Linked DNA regions of Niveibacterium microcysteis. The protein of the gene in region 2 binds, or shares a complex with, the protein of the main gene of each other region. Links are inferred from orthologs where the notes say so. Each region holds a gene or a part of one and is shown on either strand. Other genes may lie near its edges. The genes, in order: xseA and JY500_RS06930.

Region 1 (3,217 bases), 120 kb from region 2 along the record:
TGCAGCGGTCGATGCAGGATCTGCGTGTTGCGCAGGGCAAGGACGGTCGTGCTGTGGACATCCGGATCATCGTCGACGATCAGCACCCGCCAGGACTTGCGCAGGCTCTCGTGGCCCGTCGCGCTTCCGGCTTCCGGCTCGTCGTCTATGAACTCCAGTTCGTCGTCCGGCTGGTTCTGCGCCTCGCTCACCTTGATCTCCCGTGTCGTTCCGGCCACAGGCATGGCCGACGTCGCGCCCCCGATTCTCGCGATTACGGCATTTCGTTCCCGGACTGTAGGGGAATCTGCCGTGAAGGGGGTTGTTGCCAGACGCGCAATACTACCTGCCTTGCGCGTGCGACGCTGTTGGGCCCGGGTTGAGGGCGCGCCGGGCCCGCAGGCCCGGCGTTGTTACCGGGGTCAGGCGCCGAAGTTGGCGGCGGCGAAGTCCCAGTTTGCGAGGTTGTTGAGGAACACCTCAACGAACTTCGGGCGTGCGTTGCGGTAGTCGATGTAGTAGGCGTGCTCCCACACGTCGATCGTCAGCAGCGCGGTGTCGCCCGTGGTCAGCGGCGTGCCTGCCGGGCCCATGTTCACGATGTCGACCGAGCCGTCAGCCTTCTTCACCAGCCAGGTCCAGCCGGAACCGAAGTTGCCGACTGCGCTCTTGGTGAAGGCTTCCTTGAAAGCGTCGAAGCTGCCGAACTTGGCATTGATCGCTTCGGCGAGCTTGCCGCTCGGGGCGCCGCCGCCGTTCGGCTTCATCGAATTCCAGAAGAAGGTGTGGTTCCACACCTGCGCGGCGTTGTTGTAGACGCCACCAGCCGGCGCCTTCTTCACGATGGCTTCCAGGTCGAGGGCTTCGAATTCGGTGCCCTTGATCAGGTTGTTCAGGTTGGTCACATAGGCCTGGTGGTGCTTGGCGTAGTGATAGTCAAAGGTCTCGACCGAGATGTGCGGGACCAGTGCGTCTTTCGCGTAGGGCAGAGCGGGCAGCGTATGTTCCATTTTTTGTGTGCTCCTGTGGGTTGGAAGTCGAATTCTAGTCGTGCTGGGGCCCGGGTTTCGACCCTTTCGCGGAAAGGGTCTCGATCCGTGCTGCAATTTGCGCGTCGCGCGTTTGCACATCGATCAGATCGCCCGGCATCAGCCCGGCGGCGTCACGCACGACCCGGCCTTGCTCGTCGCGCACGATTGCGTAGCCGCGCGCCAGCACGGCATCGGGGTTGAGCTGACCCAATTGGGCGCGCAGCGCGTCGAGCTGGCGTTGGCTACCTGTCAGCCGGCGGTCAAAGCTGGCGGAAAGTGCTTGCCCAAGTCGCTCGACGACGATTCGCTTGGCTGCGGGGTCCGGCAGTGCATGGCCGAGCCGTTGCCCGAGCAAGCCACAGCGCGCGCGAAGCCTTTCGATCCGCAGTGCCGCGGCGCGGTCAAGCCGAGGCGCGAGGGCTGCGACGCGATCCCGTTGTCGCGCCAACCGTTCGCGAGGATGGCGCAGTCTCAGGCGGGCGCGGTCGAGGGTTTCATAGGCGCTTTCGACCCTGCGCAGGGCGAGCCGTCGCAGCGCATCGCGATGGCGGCTCAGCCGCTGTGCCGCCAGCATCAGCCCGGCGCTGGCCAGTTCAGCGGCCGCCGTCGGTGTTGCCGCGCGAAGGTCGGCCGCAAAGTCGGCGAGCGTAAAGTCTGTTTCGTGGCCGACGCCGCAAATCACCGGAATCGGGCTGCGTACGATTGCGCGCACCAGTTGCTCGTCGTTGAAGGCCCACAAGTCTTCAAGGCTGCCACCGCCACGGCATACCAGCAAAACGTCGATACCGTCGGCCGACGCGCGGGCGCCTGCTTCGGCAACTGCGGCGGCAAGGCGCCCGCCCGCGTCGGCACCCTGAACTGGGCTGGGATAGATCACTACCGGCAGATGTGGTGCGCGGCGCTCAAGCGCGACCAGCACATCGTGCAGGGCCGCGCCGGCAGTCGACGTGACGATGCCGATCCCGCGCGGCATTGGCGGCAGGGGGCGCTTGCGCGCTTCGTCGAACAGGCCCTCGGCGGCCAAACGCTCCTTGAGCCGCAGAAAAGCCTCGAAAAGGCCACCGCGCCCCGCCTGACGTATGCCTTCCACCTGCAATTGAAACTCGCCGCGCGGTTCGTAGAGCGTGGTGAGCGCGCGTACGTCGACCTGGAGGCCTTCCTCAAGGCGGAACGGCAGCAACTGGGCGCGCGATCGATACATCACGCAGCGCACCTGTGCTGCACTGTCCCGTAACGTGAAGTAGAGGTGCCCCGATGCCGCTCGGGTGAGGTTGGCCACTTCGCCGCTGATCCAGCCGAGCGGAAATGCGCCCTCAAGCACGCGCCGCGCGTGTCGGACAAATTCCGACACGGCCAGGGCTTCGTCTGCGGGGCGAAATGGGGCGTCAGGGCGCGTAAACATTGGCTCCATTCTAGCGGAATCCACATCCCGCGCTGCTTGCAGGGCAATTCGTGCGGCAGATCGACGAATCGGCAATCAGGGCTTGTAAGTTACTGAAAAATATGATCTTTCATCATAGCTTCATTTTGCATCGGAGCAGAAAAATCCCTTGTGGGACGGTGACTTAGCGCGCTGTCACGACGGCAATCCACCGACTTATCCACAGAATCTGTGGATTGTGTGCACTGTCGTCCGGCTTGCCGGTCGCCATGCCGCCGCGCTAAAGTCCCATGCTTCGCGATATCCCCCGCATCTAAAGGAGCTGCACACGTGTTGGCGATCATTCAGGCTGCCGGTTGGCCGATCTACTTCCTGATCGTGGCGTCCGTCATCGCCCTTGCTTTGATCCTTGAACGGGTCGTCGCGCTGCGTCGCAGCAAAATTGTCCCTGTCGGGCTGGTCGACAAGATCATTGGCGATCTCCGTCAGGGCGGCATCACCGATGAGCTGGTGTTGCGGGTGGCGAACCACTCGCCGCTGGGCCGCGTGCTTGCCGCCGGGCTCAAGAACGCCAAGGCTTCGCGCGACGTGATGAAGGAGTCGATCGAAGAGGCCGGCGGTGCCGTGGCGCATGAGCTGGGCCGTTTCCTCACGACCCTGGGCACGATTTCCACCGTCACGCCGCTGATGGGCCTGTTCGGTACCGTGATCGGCATGATCGAGATCTTCGGCTCCACGTCGCCGGGTGGTACCAACCCGCAGCAACTGGCGCACGGTATCTCGGTGGCGCTCTACAACACCGGTTTCGGCCTGATCATCGCGATTC
Region 2 (2,890 bases):
GCTTGTTCAGCGCACCAACCGGCGGCGAGATCGACATCTCGTTGTCGTTCAGGATGACGAGTACATCGCTGTCCGCCACGCCGGCATTGTTGAGCGCTTCGAACGCCATGCCGGCGCTCATTGCGCCATCACCAATCACGGCGATCGCCTTGCGCGCCTCGCCGCTGCGCTGTGCCGCGATCGCCATGCCGAGTGCGGCGGAAATCGAGGTGGACGAGTGTGCGGTGCCGAAGGTGTCGTATTCGCTTTCGCAGCGGCGCGGGAAGCCGGAGATCCCTTGATAGAGCCGCAGCGTCGACATTGCCTTGCGGCGACCGGTGAGGATCTTGTGGCCGTAGGTCTGGTGGCCCACGTCCCAGACAATGCGGTCTGCCGGTGTGTTGAAGACGTAATGCAGCGCGATGGTCAGCTCGACCGTGCCAAGGTTGGACGAGAGATGTCCGCCCGTTTTGGATACCGAGTCGAGCAGAAAACTGCGCAATTCGTCGGCCAGCTGGGCAAGGTCCTTGCGTTCGAGCTGGCGCAGGTCGGCCGGGTGCTCGATGCGGTCAAGCAAGGGATAGGCGTTCATGTGTTACGAAGTCCCCAAATTCTTGTCGTGTCGTCAGAAGGAACGGTCCACGATGTAGTCGGTCAGCTGGGCTAGGCGACGGGCGCGTTCGCCGAACATGGCGAGGCTGGCGTGTGCGTCGCTGCGCAGGTCCGCGGCAAACCGTTTGGCCTCGCTCGACCCGAGCAGGGTCACGTAGGTCGGCTTGTTGTTGGCGGCATCCTTGCCGGCGGTTTTGCCCAGAGTGGTGGTGTCCGCTTCGGCGTCGAGGATGTCGTCTACGACCTGGAACAACAGGCCGATGGACTTGCCGAAACGATCGAGCGCCTGCAGTGCGTCAGGGGGAACGTCACCGCACAGCGCCCCGAGTTGGACCGAGGCGCGGATCAGCGCACCGGTCTTGTGAAGGTGCATGACTTCGAGCGATTCGCGATCCAGCGTCTGGCCGACCGATGCAAGGTCGATCGCCTGGCCGCCGGCCATGCCGCGCGAACCGGAAGCGCGTGCAAGCAGCTGCAGTGCTTCGAGTTGGCGACGGCTATCGTCGAACAGATCCGGTTCGGCGAGAACCAGGAAGGCTTGCGTCTGCAATGCGTCGCCAACCAGCAGCGCGGTCGCTTCGTCGTATTCGACGTGCACCGTTGGCTTGCCGCGACGCAGCACATCGTCGTCCATGCAGGGCATGTCGTCATGCACGAGCGAATAGGCATGGATCATTTCGACGGCACAGGCCGCATGATCCAGGGCGCGAGCGTTGGCGCCGGCGAGTTCGCCCGCCGCGTAGACGAGCATCGGGCGTACCCGTTTTCCGCCACCCAGCGTGGCGTATCGCATGGCGTCGTGCAGGCGCTGCGGCGCGATGCGTGCATCGGGCAGCAGGCGTTCCAGCGCGGCTTCGGTTTCGGCCTGGCGTTGCCGCATCCATGCGGCGAGCTGCGGATCGCTCATGACGCGTTGCTTTCGTCGCCGAAGGTTTCCAGGCGCCCGTTCTCAAGGATGCGGATACGATTCTCGGCCTCGCTCAGCGTACCCTCGCAGTAGCGGAGCAGCCGGGTGCCGCGTTCGAAATGCGCGAGCGCTTGTTCCAAAGGCAGATCGGGGGCTTCCATGGCGGCAACGATCGATTCAAGCTCGGTCATTGCGGCTTCGAAAGACTTGGGTTTGTCGCTGGTCTTTGCCATCGAGGATGTCTTGGCCGGAAGGCGTGGAGTTCCTTGGCGGGAGCGGTATCATGCCCGAGCCAAAGACCTTTTCGTAGGTTGTTGGTTTAATTATACTTTAACGCTTTTTGCTCGCCGGCCTTGCCGGCAGTGGAGGTTGGGGATACCCATTATGTCTCTGCGTGAACAGCTGGCACCGGCGGTGTCGCAATTGCCCGTGTCCTGGTATTTCGATGAAAAGGTCTTCGAGCTGGAGCAGCGCCTTATCTTCGATGCCGGCCCTGGCTACGTGGGGCATGAACGCATGGTCCCCGAAGTCGCTGATTATCGCTCGATCGAGTGGCTGGACCACGCGAAAATGCTGATCCGCAACAACGATGCGGTGTGGCTGATGTCGAACATCTGCCGTCATCGTCAGGCGATCATGCTGCAGGGCTCGGGCAAGGCGAACAACATCGTTTGCCCGATCCACCGCTGGACCTACGACAACGCGGGTGAGCTGATCGGGGCGCCGCACTTTCCGCAGAATCCGTGCCTTCATCTGAACAAGCAGAAGCTGGAGTCCTGGCACGGCTTGCTGTTCAAGGGGCCGCGCTCGCCAAACGTCGATTTGGCCGGCATGAAACTCGCCAGCGAGCTCAACTTCGACGGCTATGTGCTCGACCACGTCGAGATCCACGAGTGCAACTACAACTGGAAGACCTTCATCGAGGTCTACCTAGAGGATTACCACGTTGCGCCGTTCCACCCTGGCTTGGGCAACTTCGTTACTTGCGACGATCTGACCTGGCAGTTCGGCGACTGGTATTCGGTGCAACGCGTCGGCATTACCTCACTGGCGAAGGCGGGCTCGCCGAGCTATGCGAAGTGGCACAAGGCGGTGCTGGACTACTATGGCGGCGAGGTACCCAAGCACGGCGCCATCTGGCTCACCTACTACCCGAACATCATGGTCGAGTGGTATCCGCATGTCTTGGTGGTGAGCACCGTGATTCCGCGTGGCGTCGACAAGACCACGAACGTCGTGGAGTTCTACTACCCGGAAGAGATTGCCGCTTTCGAGCCGGAATTCATCAAAGCTGAGCAGGCCGCCTACATGGAGACCTGCATTGAAGATGACGAGATCGGTGAGCGGATGGACCGTGGCCGTCGCGCCTTGCTGGCGGAGGGGCGCAATGAA

Evidence for each region.
Region 1: the proteins of JY500_RS06930 (region 2) and xseA are in contact, whole or in part, in a cryo-EM structure (PDB 8TXR), measured with the Escherichia coli proteins. The link is inferred for Niveibacterium microcysteis from one-to-one orthologs.

The regions. Positions count from the first base shown.
Region 1 is NZ_CP071060.1:1,613,549-1,616,765, forward strand. What follows is about bases 223-3,204. They hold xseA (exodeoxyribonuclease VII large subunit), read right to left. Parts: upstream 2,422-3,204; coding sequence 1,024-2,421; downstream 223-1,023. Other genes in these bases: JY500_RS07395 (GGDEF/EAL domain-containing response regulator), read right to left, coding at 223-224; JY500_RS07400 (superoxide dismutase), read right to left, coding at 402-989; JY500_RS07410 (MotA/TolQ/ExbB proton channel family protein), read left to right, coding at 2,722-3,204. In the rest of the region: more of JY500_RS07395, read right to left, coding at 1-222; more of JY500_RS07410, read left to right, coding at 3,205-3,217. UniProt on the Escherichia coli protein: Bidirectionally degrades single-stranded DNA into large acid-insoluble oligonucleotides, which are then degraded further into small acid-soluble oligonucleotides.
Region 2 is NZ_CP071060.1:1,489,194-1,492,083, forward strand. Bases 114-2,768 are described here. They hold JY500_RS06930 (exodeoxyribonuclease VII small subunit), read right to left. Parts: upstream 1,732-2,768; coding sequence 1,495-1,731; downstream 114-1,494. Other genes in these bases: dxs (1-deoxy-D-xylulose-5-phosphate synthase), read right to left, coding at 114-571; JY500_RS06925 (polyprenyl synthetase family protein), read right to left, coding at 605-1,498; JY500_RS06935 (aromatic ring-hydroxylating oxygenase subunit alpha), read left to right, coding at 1,883-2,768. Outside these bases: more of dxs, read right to left, coding at 1-113; more of JY500_RS06935, read left to right, coding at 2,769-2,890. UniProt on the Escherichia coli protein: Bidirectionally degrades single-stranded DNA into large acid-insoluble oligonucleotides, which are then degraded further into small acid-soluble oligonucleotides.